DNA from 2 places in the Cupriavidus sp. GW822-FHT02D05 genome. Region 2 is predicted to be linked to the other one. Evidence: predicted binding sites of a transcription regulator. Region 2 holds the regulator's gene; the other holds the start of a gene.

What was found. Region 2 encodes sigma-54, which starts transcription at its own class of promoters, with help from an activator protein. Its sites were predicted from a motif close to TGGCANGNAANCTGCTTT; they were not measured.
Region 1: a site for sigma-54 is predicted at 1,831-1,848, ahead of AC1RQK_RS01715 (ammonium transporter). Genes of this name have one in related genera too.

Annotation. Positions count from the first base shown of each region.
Region 1 is NZ_JBXAOE010000001.1:374,177-379,097, reverse strand. It holds gene AC1RQK_RS01730 (CreA family protein) at 1-296, opposite strand, end outside; gene AC1RQK_RS01725 (acyl-CoA thioesterase) at 313-798, opposite strand; gene AC1RQK_RS01720 (HU family DNA-binding protein) at 990-1,271, opposite strand; gene AC1RQK_RS01715 (ammonium transporter) at 1,881-3,083, shown strand; gene AC1RQK_RS01710 (mechanosensitive ion channel family protein) at 3,312-4,142, shown strand; gene AC1RQK_RS01705 (Bcr/CflA family multidrug efflux MFS transporter) at 4,216-4,921, opposite strand, start outside.
Region 2 is NZ_JBXAOE010000013.1:181,810-186,730, forward strand. It holds gene hpf (ribosome hibernation-promoting factor, HPF/YfiA family) at 376-726, opposite strand; gene AC1RQK_RS19095 (RNA polymerase factor sigma-54) at 776-2,251, opposite strand; gene lptB (LPS export ABC transporter ATP-binding protein) at 2,387-3,172, opposite strand; gene lptA (lipopolysaccharide transport periplasmic protein LptA) at 3,219-3,863, opposite strand; gene lptC (LPS export ABC transporter periplasmic protein LptC) at 3,918-4,544, opposite strand; gene AC1RQK_RS19115 (KpsF/GutQ family sugar-phosphate isomerase) at 4,560-4,921, opposite strand, start outside.

The DNA of each region.
Region 1 (4,921 bases), on a different contig from region 2:
ATCGGCCCTACCTGGCGGCAGGCGATGGAGCTTTCCGGCGGGTCTTCGGCCATGCCCAGCGAGCCCTTGATGCCTCCGGTGCGGGCACGCGACACGTAGCAGGTCACGCCTTCGACCTGCGGATCGTCATAGGCTTCGATCACGACTTTGTCGGAGCCGGTCATGCGGAAATTGGTGCTCACGCTGCCGATCTCCTCGGCATGCGCAGCCGGCGCCAGCAGCGCAAGCGCCGCCAGAAGGCCGGTCAGGGGCCACCGCGGCCCACGGGAAACGCGATGGAAACGCCCGGATGGCATGGCCGTGCCCCCCACCTCAGGACACCGTGCCGGTGATTTCATCGTGCCGTTTTTCCATTTCCTGGCGCAACTGGCGGCGCAGCTGGGCTGCGGCAAAGCGCTGGCGCTCGACTTCGTCGCGGGGCACCAGCGGCGGCACTTCGGCGGGCGCACCGTTGTCGTCCACAGCGACCATGGTGAAGTAGCAGCTGTTGGTATGGCGAACCAGCTTGCTGCGGATATTCTCCGTGATCACCTTGATGCCGATTTCCATGGAGCTGCGGCCGGTGAAATTGACTGCCGCCAGGAACGTCACCAGTTCACCCACGTGGATGGGCTGGCGAAACACGACCTGGTCGACCGACAGCGTGACCACGTAGCGCCCGGCATAGCGGCTGGCACAGGCGTAGGCCACCATGTCGAGGTACTTGAGGATGGTGCCGCCGTGCACATTGCCGGAGAAATTGGCCATGTCCGGCGTCATCAGCACGGTCATGGAAAGCTGGTGGGACAGGTCATTCATGATGAAAATCCGGAATCTGGAAGCGGCCGGGCCGACCCGCGGTGCAGGTCGAAAGGCTGGCGCCGACGATCGGCAGTTTAACCCGGAACGATCGCCCTGCCCTGCCCCCGAGAACGTCAAAAAGCACCCCGGCACCAATAAAAAAGCGGCCCAACGGGCCGCCTTCCTGTTTGCGCCTGGGCGCGGACTACTTATTTCTTCTTGTTCACAGCGTCCTTGAACCCTTGGCCGGCAGAGAACTTGACCGTCTTGGCGGCCGGAATCTTGATGGTCTCGCCAGTACGCGGATTGCGTCCGGTACGTGCGGCGCGCTTGCCGGAGCTGAAGCTGCCGAAGCCCACCAGCGTTACCGAATCACCCTTGGCAACCGCCTTCTTAATGTTGTCCAGAGCGGCATTCAGCGCGCGCTCTGCTGCAGCATTGCTCAGTTCCGCGTCAGCGGCGATGGCAGATACCAGTTCACCTTTATTCATGGCTGATTTCCCTTGTTGGTCGTCTTGATCGGAGTGTCTGCCACGCGGCAAATTACCGATCGGCGCAGTCTAATCCGCGCTTTACGCATTGGGCAATCCCCAGTGGCACCAATGCAACGAAAAAAGCCGCAAATCCTTGAGTCAAGCGCCTTTGCGGGGAATTTACCCTCCTTTTCCGTGCTTTCAAATGCGGCCGGTGAGAGTAATGGTCATTCGAACGCCGGTACACGATGACAGGCGTCGCTTGACGAGGTCAGACCTGCGCTGTGTGCGCCTTGCTGCCGTCAAAACCGCCCAGATGGCTTGGTCGGCGGTATGCCAATGGATTTGGATGGATGCGCCTCCACGGTCCATCATGGTGCATGAAATCCGTGAGCGCGCGCCCCAAATGGGGGCATTGCCTCATTTTGGCGCAGCCTCCATGTGCCTGGCATACCCGGCGCATGCTATTCGGCTGCAGGTTATGACTTCTCAATCCGTGCGCCGCCCCCTTCGAGCGCGACAAATCGGTGCAAATCCCACCAACACGGTGCAGATCCCGGCCTGCGATGCCCCAGACTGGTACGCTTTTTGCGTACGTGTGCTCCCATTTTGCGCATAGAGGATTGTATGGACAAATGGAAGAGCGGCACCGATGCCCTGTTCATCTTGCTAGGGGCGATCATGGTGCTCGCCATGCACGCGGGCTTTGCGTTCCTGGAACTGGGCACGGTGCGCAAGAAGAACCAGGTCAACGCACTGGTCAAGATATTGGTGGATTTTGCGGTTTCCACGATCGCCTATTTCTTTATTGGCTACACCGTGGCCTATGGGGTCGAGTTCTTCACCAGCGCCCATGCACTGGCGGAAAGAAGCGGCTATGAGCTGGTGAAGTTCTTTTTCCTGGCAACGTTTGCCGCCGCCATACCGGCGATCATTTCTGGCGGCATTGCCGAGCGCTCGCGCTTCAATCCGCAACTGGTGGCCACCTTCGTGCTGGTGGGCCTGGTCTACCCCTTCTTCGAGGGCATCGTCTGGAATAACCGCTTTGGCGTGCAGGACTGGATCGCCTCGGTCGCGGGCGCGCCGTTCCACGACTTCGCCGGCTCCGTCGTGGTCCACGCCATGGGCGGCTGGATCGCGCTTCCCGCCATCTTGTTGCTGGGCGCGCGCCGCGGCCGCTACCAGAAAGACGGCCGCATCAGCGCGCACCCGCCCTCGAACATCCCGTTCCTGGCGCTGGGCGCATGGGTACTGGCGGTAGGCTGGTTCGGTTTCAATGTCATGAGCGCGCAAACCGTCGACAAGATCAGCGGGCTGGTGGCCATCAACTCCCTGATGGCCATGGCCGGCGGCACGCTGGCCGCCTGGGCGGCCGGCCGCAACGACCCCGGCTTTGCCTACAACGGCCCGCTGGCCGGGCTGGTGGCGGTCTGCGCCGGATCCGACCTGATGCACCCGCTGGGCGCGCTGGTCACGGGTGCCATCGCCGGCGCGCTGTTCGTCTACCTGTTCACGCTGGCCCAGAACAAGTGGCATATCGATGATGTGCTGGGCGTCTGGCCGCTGCACGGGCTGTGCGGCGCATGGGGCGGCATTGCCGCCGGCATCTTTGGCAGCCAGGCGCTCGGTGGCATTGGCGGTGTTTCGCTCGGCGCGCAGTGCCTCGGCACCCTCCTTGGCATCGCGATCGCCCTGGTGGGTGGCACCGTGGTTTACGGCACGCTCAAGAAGGTCGTGGGCATCCGGCTGGACGCTGAATCGGAATACAACGGCGCGGACCTGTCACTGCATCGCATCTCCGCCACGCCGGAGCGCGAAACCAACTGGTAAGGCACGGTGCAAAGGGAATTGCGCCCTTGCGCCACGCCCCCTCACCTGCGACCCATGCCCGCGAGTGGCGCCCTGCGCCCTTTGCGGCCATTTTGTGCTTGAACTTCCGCTCGCCGCGTAGCAATAATGCGTTGCCCACCTTCGCGCCCCGCCGCCGATGCGCCCCGGGCATCCGCTGCTTGATATTCGTTGCCTGTATACCTGCCGAGCCAGCAAGGGAGAAACGCGATGGATGCTACAACGCTGCAGAAGTATCAGGATGTCGTCGTCGCCTATGCGACGGAAGTCGGGTTCAAGGTTCTCGCCGCCCTCGTCTTCTGGGTGATTGGCCGGTGGCTGATCCATGTCGTGGTGCGCATGGTGCAGGGGTCCCTGACCAAGCAAAAGGTCGACCCGACCTTGCTGCGCTATGTCGGTTCCATCGTCACGGTGACCCTGAATATCGTGCTGATCATCGGGATCCTGGGTTACTTCGGCATCCAGACCACCAGCTTTGCCGCACTGATCGCGGCGGCCGGCATCGCCATCGGCATGGCGTGGTCGGGGTTGATGTCCAACTTCGCGGCAGGCGCCTTCCTGGTGGTGCTGCGGCCCTTCAAGGTTGGGGATTTCGTCACGGTAGGCGGGATCACCGGCACCGTCAGGGAGATCGGCCTGTTTGCCACCACGCTGGACACGCCCGACAATGTCCTCACCGTGGTCGGCAACAATAAGATCTTTGCGGACACAATCCAGAACTTCAGCGCCAACCCGTACCGCCGGGTCGAGCTCAAGGCCCAGCTAGCCGGCAGCACGGACGTGGCGGCGGCCGCCACCCTGCTAAGGGAGCGGCTGGCCGCGCTGCCCAACGTTCTGGCCGAGCCGCCGCCCGACGTCGAGATTATCGAGTTCACCCTGGTAGGCCCGGTGCTTGCGGTACGTCCGTACTGCCATACCGACCATTACTGGCAGGTGTATTTCGACAGCAACCGCGTGATCCGCGAGAGCTTTGGCGAGGCCGGCTTCGCCGCGCCAATGCCAGCCCAACTGGTGGTGCTGCAAAACGGCGCGGCCGCTTAACCGTGTATCGATGGGATGGCGCGGCCACGCTGAGCCAGGCCGCCCCGCTATCGCAGCGGCATCGGAGCCCGGATCATTCGGCGCCGTGCACTGTCGCGCCTGAACGGCCGAAGGCCCGCATCAGCACGGCGCCGGTACCGCAAACGCCCATGACCACCGCCAGCGGCAACGCGCTGCCGTCCCGCCAGAAGCTGACGGCAGCGCCGGCCAGGGTACCCAGGGAGAATTGCAGCGTTCCCATCAATGCGGAAGCGGTGCCGGCACGATGGCCCTGCTGGTCCATGGCCAGTGCCGAGGCGTTCGGCAGGATGCAGCCGAGGCTGGCGATGAACACAAAGAAGCCCGTCAGCAGCACCGGCAGCGGCGCCAGGCCGGCGAGCACGGCCGCGGCCAGGACAAGGCCGGCCAGGCACGGCGCAAGCAGCGCGCCGCGCAGGACGTGGTCCAGCGTGCGGTTGCGCACCAGGCGCGCGTTGAGCTGCGACATGCCGATCAGGCCCAATGCGTTGGCGCCGAACACGAAGCCGTAATGGGAGGGATCGATGCCATGCAACTCGATCAGCACGAACGGCGACCCCGCAATGTATGCAAACATGCCCGCCTGCGCGCAGCCGGCCGACAGCGAATAGCCGACAAAACCCCGGTCTCGCAGCAGCTCGCCGTAGTTCGAGAGCACGCGGCCCAGGCGCAACGGCATGGCGCTGGCGTGGTCGAGCGATTCCTCCATGTAGCGGTGGACCACCCACAGGATCAGCAGGCTCGCACCGCACAACAACCAG
Region 2 (4,921 bases):
CGCAGGGTTTTCTAGTAAGCAGGCCCGGGGCCAGGAGGCGTCCCACCGGGCGGAAAGAGGTAAAAAACCAAGGCCCGAGGTTTCCACCGGGTGTCCCCCCATGCCGGTGTCGGGCGTCTGGCCATTATAGAGCAGGCCCGCTTCCGCTTTGTGCATTGCAATAGCCGATGCGCTCAAGCGGTGCTGCATGCACCGGAATGGCTAGGCCGGTCAACCATGTATTGCACAGCATACACTGGTACATATGCGTTGCGGAATCCCCTGTGTGGCCCGATCGGGTAGGCTGCAACGAAAAAGCCGCGCTCTGGGCGCGGCTTGATTCCATTTTTCAAGGGACTGACACCGACGGCCCGGTATGTGGGCCGCCAGGCACGGTCATTGCTGCATCTGCGATGCGGCCATCTGATACTTGACCGCTTCACGGTCGTGGCTCTGCACGCGATCCTTGTGGCGAATCACCTGCCGGTCGAGCTTGTCGACCAGTGCGTCGATAGCGGCATACAGGTCTTCATGATGCGCTTCGACAAAGATGTCCTTGCCCTTGAGATGTAGATTGATTTCCGCGTACTGCCGCCGGTCCTTTTCTTTTGTATTGTCGACAGAGAGCAGCACACTTACGCCAATGACTTGATCGAAATGCCTGACGATACGCTCCAGTTTCGTTTCCACGTACTCACGCAGAGGGGGCGTGATGTCCAAGTGGTGTCCACTGATCTTGAAGTTCATAGCGTTTCTCCTTCTGAAAGAGCTGCATCAGGCAGGCGATGCAGCTCGGCTACAAAGTCTTACGGAGATTGACCGCGGGAATCTTGAGCGCTTCGCGGTATTTGGCAACGGTACGCCGTGCTACCACAAAGCCTTGCTCGCCGAGCAATTCGGCAATCCGGCTATCGGACAAGGGGTTCCTAGCGTCTTCGGCTCCTATCAATTGCTTGATCAACGCACGGATTGCCGTTGATGAGGCCGCGCCGCCGGTTTCTGTGGATACGTGAGAGCCAAAAAAATACTTCAGCTCGAAAGTCCCCATCGGCGTTGCCATGTATTTATTGGTAGTCACCCGAGAGATGGTGGACTCGTGTAAACCCAGTGTATCGGCAATCTCCCGCAAAACCAAGGGGCGCATCGCAATTTCACCGTGGGTGAAGAAGTTCTTTTGACGTTCGACAATGGCTTGTGCGACGCGCAATATCGTGTCGAACCTTTGCTGGATATTCTTGATCAACCAGCGTGCTTCCTGCAGCTTTTGCTGCAGTCCGGCCGCGCCTGCATCGCCTTTTGCACCGCGCAAAATCTGCGCGTACATGTCGTTGATGCGTAGCCGCGGCATCACATCCGGGTTGAGGTGGGCGATCCATCCGCCGCTCAATTTTCGAACAAAAACATCAGGCACCACGAAGTCCGCTTCTGGCCGGCTGTAGGCATGGCCGGGATAGGGCGCGAGCGAGCGGATCAGTTCATGTGCGGCCTTGAGTTCCGGTTCGTCCACTTGCAGCGCCTTTTTAAGGCGCGTGTAATCGCGCACCGCCAGCAGCTCGAGGTGGTTGGTGACGATGCTCAGCGCCAGTTCGCGCTGCGGATGCTTGAGCCTGCGCAATTGCAGCGCCAGGCACTCGGCGGCGTTGCGTGCCCCGACGCCCGGCGGATCGAAGCTCTGCAGCAGCGTGAGCACAGCCTGGATCTCGTCGACCTCGAACTCGAGCTCCTCCGGCAGCTCGCTGCAGATTTCCTCGAGCGTGGTGCTCAGGTAGCCGTCATCGTCCAGGGACTCGACCAGGAAGATAGCCAGCCCTTTGTCGCGCAGGGAAATCTTGAGCGGCGCCAGCTGTTCCATGAGGTGTTCACGCAGCGTGGGCTCGGCGTCGCGCAGCTGCATCGGGGTTTTTTCGTCGTCTTCGCCTTGCGGGCGGCGGGCGAAGTCGTCCAGGCTCCAGTCGCTGCCGTAATCCTCATTGCTGTCAGAGTAGCTGTCGTCGGCTTCGGGCGCGCCATCGGGGCGGTTCTCGCTGGTGCCCTGGCCATCGGCGGGCGCTGGCGCGGGCGCGCTCTGCAGGTTCACCGAGCCGTCCGAAGACACGCGCAACGGGCTGTCCAGCCAGTCGTTCTCACGCTCGAGCAAGGGGTTCTCGGTCAGCGCCTGTTCCACTTCCTGCTGCAGTTCAAGCGTGGACAGTTGCAGCAGCCGGATCGACTGCTGGAGTTGCGGCGTAAGCGCGAGATGCTGCGAGAGGCGGAGCTGTAGCGACGGTTTCATGCGACCTATTTTATGCCCAACTTCCGTACTGATGGAACGGAAATTGCTATCGCTGGTGTCGCTATGATCGTTTGAAGGATAAAAGGCGACACCGAAGCCGCCCGGGGGGCGATGCGCGGCAGGCGCCGCGCGCCCTTACATGCGGAAGTTCTCGCCCAGGTAGACCTTGCGCACCGACTCGTTGGCGATGATGTCCTCAGGCTGCCCGGACGCCAGCACCGCGCCTTCGCTGATGATGTAGGCGTGGTCGCAGATGCCTAGCGTCTCGCGCACGTTGTGGTCGGTGATCAGCACGCCGATATTGCGTGCCTTGAGGAAGCTGACGATGCGCTGGATTTCGCCAACCGCGATCGGGTCGACGCCGGCGAAGGGCTCGTCGAGCAGGATGAAGCGCGGCGCGGAGGCCAGCGCGCGGGCGATTTCCACGCGGCGGCGCTCGCCGCCGGACAGCGACAGCGCCGGGTTGTCGCGCAGGTGGGCAATCTGCAGGTCATCCAGCAGGGTGTCCAGCCGGCGCTCGATCTCGGCCTTGCCCAGGGGTTTGCCATCGTTGAGCTGCAGCTCCAGCACTGCGCGGATGTTCTCCTGCACATTGAGCTTGCGGAACACGGAGGCTTCCTGCGGCAGGTAGGACAGGCCCATGCGTGCTCGCTCATGGATGGCCAGGCCGCTGATGTGTTTGTCGTCGAGCACGATATCGCCTTCGTCCAGCGCCACCAGCCCCACGATCATGTAGAACGACGTGGTCTTGCCCGCGCCGTTGGGGCCCAGCAAGCCGACCACCTCGCCGCTCTTCACGTCGAGCGACACGTCCTTGACCACGGTGCGCGAGCCGTAGCGCTTCTTCAGGTGGCGCACGACCAGCGTGCTGCTGTCCTTCAGGGTGGCGGGCTGGGACGGTGCGGTTTGGGTAGCGGTCATGAAGGTGAAGTCAGAATCCGTGGATCAGGGACGTGGCGGCGTCAGGTCAGGGGTTGACGGGGGCAGCTGCCGGCTTGAGCGGCAGCGGATTGGCTGCGGCACCGCTGGCGGGCTGCTCCTGGCGCGGCGACAACACGGCGCGCACGCGGCCCGACGGGCTGCCCGCGGTCGCGTTCTCGGCGCCGCCGCTGGCCGTGTAGAACTCGTTGCGGCTGTCATAGGTGATCACCGCGCCGCGGATCTCGTCGACCAGCTTGGCGCCGGCCAGGCGGGCCATGCGGGCGCGCCCGATCAGCTTGGACAACTCCTGCTTGCCGTCATATTCGATGCGGTCGCCCCAGCCATCGATGTACTCGTCGACGTTGTCGCGCTTCTGCCGGATATAGGCTTGCTTGCCGCCCTTGGAGGTCGCGACCGCGTACTGGTAGCCCTCGGGATCGGTACGGACTTCGGCTGCGTCGGATTTGAGCACCATGGTGCCCTTGGTCAGCACCACGTTGCCAGTCAGTACATAGACCTGCTTGACGTCATCGTAGCTGGCATTGTCGGCCTCCAGGACCAGCGGCTTTTCGCGGTCGGCCTTTTCGGCGCTGGCGGGCGCGGCCAGCGTGAGGCCCAGGACGGCGGCCAGCGTCAGCAAAGCGGCCGTGCTGCGGCGCAGACAGGACGAAGTCGTCGGGAATGGATTCATGTTGGCGTGATGGCGGTTGACGCGGGCGGTTGGTGCCCGCGGGCGGCTTCGGGGCTACTTCGTGGGACTCGCCGGCGGCGGCCCCGTGATGATGGTGCCGCGTACGTTACCCAGCAATTGTACTTCGCGAGTGACATTGTTGAAGACCAGGCCGTTGGCGGTCATCACCGACGGGCCGCGGGTCAGCTTGACAGCCTTGTCGGTCTTGACGATGTCATCGTTCACCAGCACCTGGAAATACTCCGAGGCGGCCGTCATCTGCGGATCCTTGGCGGGGTCGGGGCCCTGGGTACGCACGATGAAGGCATTGCCGAACAGGTCGATGACCGAGCCTTCCGCGTTCATCGTGCCGCGATCAGAGTGGCCGGTGACGGGCGGACGGTCGATTTCATAGGAGCGCATGGCCGGGCGCGTCACTTCGTAGGTCTGGTCGTCCTCGAAGTGGATCATCTTGTCGCCGGTGAAGCGCAGCTTGGTGTTGCCGTCCTCGGCAAGCTCGGTCGCGGAAAAACGGATCATGTAGTAATCCGGTTCATGCTTCTTGCCTACCGGCCCGGTGTCCGCTTCTTTCGGGGAGTTGACCTGCACCAGCCAGAAGGTGCTGCCCGCCACCAGTGCCATCAGCAGCAGGGGCAGGGCTCGCATGGCAAGCCGGCTCAGGGAGGACAGGATTTCCCGCATAGGCATGGGCTGGCCTCAGATGACCTTGGCGCGGGTCAGGTCGTGGATGTGGAGCGCGCCGACCAGGCGCCGCTCTGCGTCGACCACCAGCATCTGGTTGATGCGGTTCGCCTCCATCACCTGCACGGCTTCCACGGCCAGCTGGTCCGGCCCGACGGTATGCGGTGTGCGGTGCATGACCTCGCTGATGGGTACGGTCTTCCAGTCGCGCGGGGTTTCGAGCAGGCGGCGCAGGTCGCCATCGGTGAAGACGCCGATCAGGCGGTCGTCCGGGTCCACCACCGCGGTCATTGCCATGCCTTTGCGGGTGATTTCCATCAGGGCCTGTGCCAGCGGCGTGCTCTCGCGTACCTTGGGCACCGCGTTGCCGCTGCGCA